One region of the Streptomyces sp. NPDC002088 genome, then DNA from elsewhere that is predicted to be linked to it. Evidence: riboswitches for the same ligand, from Rfam matches in the RefSeq annotation. Region 1 holds a riboswitch; each other region holds the start of a gene.
What was found. A riboswitch is a leader RNA that binds a small molecule or an ion and turns the genes downstream of it on or off. The one in region 1 is predicted to bind S-adenosylmethionine.
Positions count from the first base shown of each region.

Region 1 (3,269 bases):
TGGACGAAGGCGCTCACCGCCGTGTTCAGCGTCATCAGCGTGAAACCGGCGGGCAGCAACAAGGCGAGGAAGGCGGGGTACGTGGGCATGACTGCCGCCAGTGCCTCGAAACCGCCGAACAGCAACGCGCCGACCACGACGGTCCGCACCCGGGGCGAGATACCGCGCGTGGCGGCGATAGTGCCGGCGACGGTGCCGATGGCCAGGGCCGTGTTCATGATGCCGAGCCCCCGGGAGCCGACGTCGAAGACCCGGCCGGCGAACAGGGTCAGCGTGGTCGGGAAGTTGACCGCGAAGGTGGCGACCAGGCCGAAGATCGTGAACACGCCGACGAGTTCGGGCCGCGCGGCCACATAGCGCAGCCCCTCCGCCCCCGCTCCCGTCCACGGGGGCCGGGAGACGGCGTGTGTCTCCGGCGCCCGTGGGCGGATCGACAGCAGACCCGCGAGGACGACGGTGAAGGACACGGCGTTGAGAGCGAACACCCACCCGGTACCGATCGCCCCGATCAGCACACCGGCGATCGCCGGGCCGATCAGGCGGGCGGCGTTCAGGGACAGGATGTTCAGGCCCGCCGCCTTCGGGATCAGTGCCCGGCCGACCAGTTCGGTGACGAAGGACAGGCGAGCGGGGTTCTCCACCGTGAACACGCAGCCCAGGGCGAAGGACAGGACGTACAGAAGCCACAGCGGGGCATGGCCGCAGAGCACCATCACCGTCAGAAGCAGGGCCTGCACGGCGTACAGCGTCTGGGTCCACAGCAGCAGGGTCCGCCGGTCGTACCGGTCGGCTATGACCCCGCCCCACAGACCGAACAGCAGCACTGGGGCGAACTGAAGGCCCACGACCCAGCCGAGCGCGGTCCCGCTGTGGGTGAGCGTCAGGACGTACCAGTCCAGCGCGACCCCCTGCATGGCGCTACCGACGTTGGACACCAGTCCCGTGCTCCAGTAGATCCGGTAGTCACGGACCCGCAGCGCGGCGAACACCCCTGCCGGGGCGGTGCTGTTGACGGCCATGCGTCTCTTTCCGATGGGTCGGCCAGGTGGTGCGCGCGACGGACGCGTCGCAGCGAGAGCCCCGGGGCGGCCGGGGCGGGCGTGAGAAGGGCCGCACGACATGTTCGCCGCGGAGGCGGCCGGCGATGCCGGTCCGGATCCGCGCGAAGGCACGGCGGTGCACGGGCGCAGAAAGGACTGAAGGGAGCGAGTGGTCAGCGACAGGTCTGGTCGAACTGATCGGCGCGGCGGCCCACCCAGAAGGGATCGAGCAGCACGGTGCGTGCCTGACCTGCGGTCTCCATGGCCGGATCAAAGCACACGGCGCGAGGAGCGTCCACCACGCGTCCCGGCACGTGAGACGGCCCCGCCTTCTCGAACAGGGCGCCCGATTCCGGCATTGACGTACGACGAGACCGCTCCGTAGCATCGCGACCGGCATTGAGTGTCAGCGTCAAGCCCTGGCTCGCTGACCGGCAACCCTCCCACGCGGTGGGGTGCTCCAGGTGAAAGCCCGGCGGGATCACGACGATTCCCGCAAGCGCGTGGCCCCGGGACCGGGGCCGGAGATGGGGAGGACCGGCATGCGGCACTGTGGTGGCCCAGCTGTCTCCTCCGCCGACGCCACGGCGTTCTCCCGGCTCTCGCGCCGACGCCACATCGATCTGAAGCGCTCGACCAGCTGCCTCTGTCAGGCCTGACGAGCTCGGCCGACGTCGGCTGACGTCCGCTACCCAGCCACGGCTCCTTCCTCCCTTTCCCCTTGCCACCGCTCTCGGTGTCATCCCCCCTGACCCCTGTCTGTACAGCGCTCCCCCGCTGCCGGTGCCGATCCGGCCGGGCCCGCACGCCCATGCACGGCCGTGCCTCGCACGGCACCCCGTGCCTGGTGAACACGAGTAGGAGAAACCCCTCCGTGACAGCACTCCCGGATTTCAGACTCTCCCGATGGGCGCCCCTGGCCGCCCTGCTGACCACCAGTGTTCTGCTGACCGCCTGCGGGTCGGGCGGTGACGACTCCGGCAGCGGAAGCGGCCAGGCGAAGTCCGGCGGCACCTTGACCTTCGCGGTGGGTTCCGACGCCGGCTGCGTGGACCCACAACAGTCCGGCAGCAACGAAAGCATCTACTCGGTGCGCCAGACCGTGGACTCCCTGACCGACCAGGACCCCGAGACCGGCAAGATCGTGCCGTGGCTGGCCAAGAGCTGGGACATCGACTCCGAGGCGACGACGTTCACCTTCCATCTGCGGTCGGGTGTCACCTTCAGCGACGGGTCCGAGCTGACCGCACAGGTGGTCAAGGACAACTTCGACGCGGTGCCCAAGCTCGGCGCCCTGGGGACCCTCGCCCAGGGCTATCTGAGCGGCGTCAAGAGCACCACCGTGGTGGACCCGCTCACCGTCAAGGTGACCTTCAAGGTGCCCAACGCCCAGTTTCTCCAGGCGACTTCGACCCATACGCTGGGCATCGAGTCGTCGGCGAGCGTGAAGAAGACCCCGCAGCAGAAGTGCAGCGACGGCGTGATCGGATCCGGGCCGTTCGTGCTGAAGCAGTATGTGCAGAACCAGTCGATCACCCTGGTCAAGCGCACCGGCTACGGCTGGGGCTCCTCGCTGTGGTCCCAGAAGGGCGAGGCCTACCTGGACAAGCTGGTGTTCAAGGTCGTGCCCGAGGCCGGTGTCCGGGCCGGCAGTCTCCAGTCCGGACAGGTGGACGCGATCAGCAGCGTCGGCAAGGCCAACGAGGCCGCGCTCAAGGGCGGCCAGGTCACTCTCCAGCGCCGGGCCAACCCCGGCGTGGTGTTCGGCCTGGGGCTCAACAACTCCCGGCCTGCCCTGAAGGACACGAAGGTGCGCCAGGCGATCCTGTCCGCCATCGACCGGCAGCAGATCGCCGACACCGTGTTCCCGACCGGCACCCAGCCGGCGACCAGCGTCCTGGCGCACACCACACCCGACTACACCAACCTCGCCTCAGACCTCGCCTTCGACGCGGCCAGGGCGAAGTCCCTGCTGGACGCGGCCGGTTGGAAGGCGGGCAGCGACGGCATCCGCACCAAGGACGGCAAGAAGCTGAGCCTGACCATCACCTGGTTCCCCAACTCCGCCACCAACCAGCCCGCACTGGAGCTGGTCCAGCAGCAGCTGAAGGCCGTCGGGGTCGACGTGGTGCTCAAGCAGCTCCAGGTCAGCCAGTTCTCCACCACGCTCCAGTCGGGTGACTTCGACGTGGTGTGGGGCAACGTGACCCGCTCCGACCCCGACATCCT
Region 1 is NZ_JBEOXO010000014.1:188,744-192,012, reverse strand. Features, by position in the region: gene ABT114_RS28280 (MFS transporter) at 1-1,019, opposite strand, end outside; gene ABT114_RS28275 (hypothetical protein) at 1,214-1,456, opposite strand; SAM riboswitch class IV at 1,436-1,548, shown strand; gene ABT114_RS28270 (putative leader peptide) at 1,568-1,699, shown strand; gene ABT114_RS28265 (ABC transporter substrate-binding protein) at 1,915-3,269, shown strand, end outside.

Region 2 (3,269 bases), on a different contig from region 1:
TGCCGTCTGCAACAGGTCAATCGGACGAGAAATCCGGGCATGACGGGTCCGGAATCTACCCACAATTCGCCTGGTTTCAGGGCAAGTTGGGCCGGGCATAGGGAGCGAAAGGCGCAAAAGACCTGCACACTTTGGCTACTTCTCATCGGCCGTGCGGCAGGTCGCGAGGGCCGCAATCCCTGGAATCGGGAGCGGGTTCCCCAACTGTACCGCGCTCAATCACACTGAATTACCCCCTCCGCTTCTCTCGCGGAGGGGGCACTGTATCCATGAGCGGCAATGCCGCGGGATGAACACTCGGTAACCGCGGTTACCGATGGTAATGATCAGCCTCCGGCGACCGCCGGAATGATGGAGACACCGGCGCCGTCCGGGGTCGCCGTCTCCAGACCCTGCTCGAAGCGGACATCGTCGTCGTTGACGTACACGTTGACGAACCGGCGCAGCTTGCCCTGGTCGTCGAGGACGCGGGCCGCGATGCCGGCGTGGTTCTTCTCCAGGTCGGAGAGGACCTCGGCGAGGGTCGCGCCCTCGGCGCTCACCTCGGCCCTACCGCCGGTGTAGGTGCGCAGGATGGTGGGGATGCGGACGTTGACGCTCATGATGCGAGGCCAGCCTCTCGGAAGGAGTCGAGGTTCGGGCGGATCGTCGCGGTCAGGCCGGTACCGGCCACCGCGTCGAGAGTCTTCAGACCGTCGCCGGTGTTCAGCACGACAGTGGTCTTGGCCGGGTCGAGCAGGCCGGCCTCGATGAGCTTCTTCGTCACGCCCACCGTCACCCCGCCCGCCGTCTCGGCGAAGATGCCCTCGGTCCGCGCCAGCAGCTTGATCGCGTCCACGATCTGCTCGTCCGTCACATCCTCCACGGCACCGCCCGTGCGGCGCGCGATGTCCAGGACGTACGGCCCGTCGGCCGGGTTGCCGATGGCGAGGGACTTGGCGATGGTGTCCGGCTTCTGGGGGCGTACGACGTCGTGGCCGGCCTTGTACGCCACGGACACCGGCGAGCAGCCCTCTGCCTGCGCACCGAAGATCTTGTACGGCTTGTCCTCGACCAGGCCGAGCTTGATCAGCTCCTGCAGACCCTTGTCGATCTTCGTGAGCTGGGAGCCGGAGGCGATGGGGACGACCAACTGGTCGGGCAGCTGCCAGCCGAGCTGCTCGCAGATCTCGTACGCGAGGGTCTTCGAGCCCTCCGCGTAGTACGGCCGCAGGTTGACGTTGACGAAGCCCCAGCCCTCGCCCGCCGGGTCGCCGATCAGCTCGGAGCAGAAGCGGTTCACGTCGTCGTAGTTGCCCTCGATGCCGACGAGCTCGCCGCCGTAGATGGCGGCCATGACGACCTTGCCCTGCTCCAGGTCCTGCGGGATGAACACGCAGGAGCGGAAGCCGGCCCGGGCGGCGGCGGCGCCGACGGCACCGGCCAGGTTGCCGGTGGAGGAGCAGGAGAGGGTGGTGAACTCGAAGGCGCGGGCGGCCTCGATGGCCTGGGCGACGACGCGGTCCTTGAAGGAGTGCGTCGGGTTGCCGGAGTCGTCCTTCACGAAGAGCTTGCCGGCGTCGACACCGAGCTCGCGCGCCAGGTTGTCGGCCTTGACGAGCTTGGTCCAACCGGGGTTGATGTTGGGCTTGGTCGCCACGTCCGCGGGGACGGGCAGCAGGGGTGCGTAGCGCCAGATGTTCGCGGGTCCCGCCTCGATCTGCTTGCGGAGCTCCTCGGCGTCATAGGCCGAGAAGTCGTACGCGATCTCGAGCGGGCCGAAACATTCCTCGCAGGCGAAGACCGGGCCGAGCGGCACGCGGTGGCCGCACTCGCGGCAGGAAAGTGCCGCGGCGGGGCCCAGATCGACGGAGTTCGTGGTGCTTGCAACAGTCTGCACAGCCATGGAGGCGAGGCCCTTTCTCCTCATCTTCCTCACGACGCACTTCGCCGTGAGACGGATTTGGCACCTTCCCGAGCCGGGAGCCTCGCGGTGAACGAGAGCCGACTGGAGGGTTGCCGGGGCTTCATCGGGCCGTATCCCTCTGCCCCTCTGGATGAGCGGTATGAAGTTGTGAACGGCGGGCCACCCCGGACATGCGATGGTCACCCGCGTTGTTCAAGACTGTAACCGACGGCCAGGACAGTTGAGAGAGTCGTCCGAACCGCGAGATGCCTGTGCCCATCAGCCGCTACCGCGGCGGGCCCCTTTCCCGCCGCGAGAACGTAGAAGGAGCCGCCACTGTGCTGGAAGAAGTCGAGCGCTGGCTGAGCACACGCTCCTGGTCCGTGACCGATCGCCCGCTCCACCAGATCCTCGCCGCGAAACGCGCCAGGGGCCAGTCGGTCTCCGTCGTCCTGCCCGCGCTCAACGAGGAGGAGACCGTCGGCGACATCGTCGCCGTGATCCGTCACGACCTCATGCAGCAGGTCCCGCTCGTCGACGAGATCGTCGTCGTCGACTCGGGATCCACCGACCGCACCTCCGAGGTGGCCGCCGCCGCGGGCGCCCGGGTCGTCCACCGCGACGACATCCTGCCCCGCATCCCGGCCGTACCGGGCAAGGGCGAGGTGCTCTGGCGATCCCTGCTGGTCACCCGCGGGGACATCGTCTGCTTCATCGACGCCGACCTGAAGGAGTTCTCCTCCGACTTCGTCTCCGGGATCGTGGGCCCGCTGCTCACCGACCCGGACGTCGATCTCGTCAAGGGCATGTACGACCGCCCGCTGGGCACTGAGCTGGATTCGCTCGCCTCCGGCAGGACCGCCGGCCAGGGCGGCCGGGTGACCGAGCTGATGGCCCGCCCGCTGCTGAACATGCACTGGCCTCGGCTGGCCGGTTTCGTGCAGCCGCTCGGCGGCGAGTACGCGGCCCGCCGCTCGCTGCTGGAACAGCTCCCCTTCCCGGTCGGGTACGGGGTGGAACTGGGCATGCTGGTCGACTCGCTGCACCTGGTGGGCCTCGACGCCCTCGCCCAGGTGGACGTGGGCGTGCGCAAGCACCGGCACCAGGACGGGCAGGCGCTGGGCCGCATGGCCGCCGCGATCTACCGCACCGCGCAGCTGCGGATGGCCCGCGGGCACCTGATCCGGCCCTCCCTCACCCAGTTCGAGCGGGGCGAGGACGGCTTCGAGCCGCGCACGTACTCCGTGGACACGGAGGAGCGGCCGCCGATGGCCGAAATCGCGGAGTACGCGTCACGGAAGGTGGCGTGACGGATGCACACGGTAACGGGATCCCGCTGTCGTATACAAATCTTTCCGGACTGTTGTGGGCCTTGCGTACGTTT
Region 2 is NZ_JBEOXO010000012.1:92,928-96,196, forward strand. Features, by position in the region: gene ABT114_RS25200 (MoaD/ThiS family protein) at 327-602, opposite strand; gene thrC (threonine synthase) at 599-1,885, opposite strand; SAM riboswitch class I at 1,903-2,043, opposite strand; gene ABT114_RS25210 (glucosyl-3-phosphoglycerate synthase) at 2,224-3,195, shown strand.
Region 2: linked by a shared signal. The riboswitch ahead of thrC (threonine synthase) and the one ahead of ABT114_RS28270 (putative leader peptide) in region 1 are both predicted to bind S-adenosylmethionine.

Region 3 (3,269 bases), on a different contig from region 1:
GCCGAAGCTGACCCGGATCGCGTTGAGGGACTTCTCGCCCGGCGCGGCCTCGGGGGTGCCGCACTCGCCCTGGCTCTGGGGGTCGCTGCCCAGGAGGGTGCGGACCAGGGGGTGGGCGCAGAAGAGGCCGTCGCGGACGCCGATGCCGTACTCGGCGGAGAGGGCCGCGGCGAAGTGGGAGCTGTTCCAGCCCTCCACCACGAAGGAGATCACGCCCACGCGCGGGGCGTCGTCGCCGAAGAGGGACAGGATCCTGACCTCGGGGACCTCGGCGAGGCCCGCGCGGACGGTGTCGATCAGGTGCTGTTCGCGGGCGACGAGCGTGTCGAAGCCGGCCTCGGTGAGGGCCTTGCAGGCGGAGGCGATGGAGTAGGCGCCGATGACGTTCGGCGAGCCGGCCTCGTGGCGGGCGGCGCTCTCGTGCCACTCCACGTCCACTCCCCCGTCCTCGCGCCGGGTGACCTTGCGGCTGGCGCCGCCGCCCGCCAGGTACGGCTCGGCCTCACGCAGCCAGTCCGCGCGGCCGGCCAGGACGCCGGAGCCGAACGGGGCGTACAGCTTGTGGCCGGAGAAGGCGACCCAGTCGACGTCGAGGTCCTGGAGCGACACCGGGTGGTGCGGGGCGAGCTGGGCGGCGTCCAGGACGATACGGGCGCCGTGCGCGTGGGCGGCCGCGGCCAGCTCCCGTACGGGCCACAGCTCGCCGGTGACATTCGAGGCGCCGGTGACGCAGACCAGGGCCGGGCCGTAGGGGTCGCGGTCGGCGAGGGCGCGCTCCAGGGTCTCGACGGCCTGACGCGGGGTGCGCGGGGCGTCGAGGTAGGTGACCCGGGCGTCCTTCCAGGGCAGCAGCGAGGCGTGGTGCTCGGTCTCGAAGACGAAGACCTGGCAGTCGGCGGGCAGCGCGGCCGCGAGGAGGTTGAGGGAGTCGGTGGTGGACCGGGTGAAGACGACCTGGTCGCCGGTACGGCAGCCGAGGAACTCCGCCACGGTCCTGCGGGCGTTCTCGAAGAGGTCCGTGGAGAGCTGGGAGAGGTAGCCGGCGCCGCGGTGGACGCTGCCGTAGTACGGGGCGTACGCCGCCACGTCGTCCCAGACGCGCTGGAGGGCGGGGGCGCTGGCCGCGTAGTCGAGCGCGGCGTAGGTGACTTCGCCGCCCGTGACGAGCGGGACGGTGACATCCCGGCCCAGAACGGGCAGCGGGGCACAAAGCGACTGGTCGGCGGCAGCGGTGGAGACGGACATGGTGAACTCCTGTGAGAAGCAAGAGGAATCACCGCGCGAGCAGGTACGGCTCAAGCACGGAGAAAGGTGAAAGGGGTATGCGGAGGCGGGGCTCTACGCCCTATCGCATTCGCTTGCTCACGGAAGGCTCCCTCGACGACCAGGACCCCTGGTTTGCGAGGGGTCCGCGCTTGCCGTAGACCTCACTGCCTACGGCCTGGTCTTCACCCGGGGCACCCCGCCACGGACGGAGGGTTGCCGGACAGTCGGCCGGGGCCTCATGACTGTCACTCATGACCTGAAGAGGAAAGTACGTGAAGTGATCGCGGTCCCGCAACTCGTGTCCGGATTACGGGACCGCACTCACATCCGCTACGCGTTGCTGACGGCCACCCAGCGCTCCAGCGTCCGCTTGGCCGCGCCCGAGTCGATCGCCTCCGCCGCCTTGGCCATGCCGGCGCGGATCTGCTCGGCCAGCGTCCCGGAGCCCGGCTCCAGCGCCACCAGCGCCGCCGCCGAGTTCAGCAGGACGGCGTCCCGAACCGGGCCGGTCTCGCCGTTGAGCAACCGGCGCGCCACGTCCGCGTTGAACGACGCGTCGGCGCCCCGCAGCGCCTCCACCGGCACCAGCTCGATGCCGACGTCCCGCGGGTCGAAGGCCTCCTCGCTCACCTTGCCGTCCCGGACGACCCATACCCGGGAGGTGGACGTCGTGGTGAGCTCGTCGAGGCCGTCGTCGCCGCGGAACACCAGCGAGGAGTTGCCGCGCTCGGCGAAGACGCCCGCGATGATCGGCGCCATGCGCAGATCGGCGACGCCGATCGCCTGGGACTTCACCTTCGCCGGGTTGGTCAGCGGACCCAGGAAGTTGAACACCGTCCGGATGCCCAACTGACCGCGCGCCGCCGCCACATGACGCAGCGCCGGATGGAACTTCACCGCGAAGCAGAAGGTGATCCCGGCCTCCTCGGCGACCTCCGCCACCCGCTTCGGCGTCAGCTCGAGATTGACCCCGAGCTTCTCCAGGACGTCCGAGGCACCCGACGCCGACGACGCGGCCCGGTTGCCGTGCTTGACGACCTTGGCACCGGTGCCGGCGATGACGATCGAGGACATCGTGGAGATGTTCACCGTCTTCGCGCCGTCGCCGCCCGTACCGACGATGTCGACGGTGGCGCCCGGCACCTGGATCACGTTCGCGTGCTCGTACATGGCCCGGACGAGGCCCGTGATCTCCTCGACGGTCTCGCCCTTGGCCCGCAGCGCCACCGCGAACCCGGCGATCTGCGCGTCGGTCGCCTCGCCGCGCATGATCCGGTCCATCGCCCAGGCGGTGTTCTCCGCGCTCTGGTCGCGGCCCTCCAGCAGACCGTTCAGTACCGCGGGCCAGGAACGGCCCGCCGCGGTGTCGCCTCCAGCGGGGGTCACAGCGCTCATCAGCCGCTCCTGGTTCGTAGACACGTACAAGCTGGTTACAGCCTATCCATCCGCCGGGCACGGCGAAGGGCCCCGTCCGAAGACCGGACGGGGCCCTTCTGTGCGCGTGGCGAGCGCAGCGATCAGTGGTGGCCGTGGCCGCTCGTGATCTCCTTGTACTCGTCGACGGTCGGCTTCGGGATCTGGCTGTCCTCGTTGAAGTACGCCTTGCTGACCTTGGCGCGCAACTTCTCGGAACCCTTCACCTTGCGCTCGACACCGTTCTCGTCGACCGTCGGGCCGATCTCGAGCGGCTGGTACTGCTCGTGCGCCGTGATGGTGTGCAGCTGCTCCTGGCTGAGCGGCTCGTGGATCTCGATGAACTCACCGTGCGGCAGGCGCTTGATGGTGCCGGTCTCGCGACCGTGCAGCACCTTGTCCCGGTCCCGGCGCTGGAGGCCGAGGCAGATCCGCTTGGTGATCAGGAACGCGATGACCGGTCCGACGAAGAAGAAGATCCGGACGAACCAGGTGATCGAGTTGATCGACAGGTGGAAGTGCGTGGCCCACAGGTCGTTGCCGCCACCGACGAGCAGACCCAGGTACCAGGTCATCCAGGCCACACCGAG
Region 3 is NZ_JBEOXO010000006.1:271,056-274,324, forward strand. Features, by position in the region: gene ABT114_RS15610 (aminotransferase class V-fold PLP-dependent enzyme) at 1-1,245, opposite strand, end outside; SAM riboswitch class IV at 1,407-1,523, opposite strand; gene trpD (anthranilate phosphoribosyltransferase) at 1,597-2,661, opposite strand; gene qcrB (cytochrome bc1 complex cytochrome b subunit) at 2,784-3,269, opposite strand, start outside.
Region 3: linked by a shared signal. The riboswitch ahead of ABT114_RS15610 (aminotransferase class V-fold PLP-dependent enzyme) and the one ahead of ABT114_RS28270 (putative leader peptide) in region 1 are both predicted to bind S-adenosylmethionine.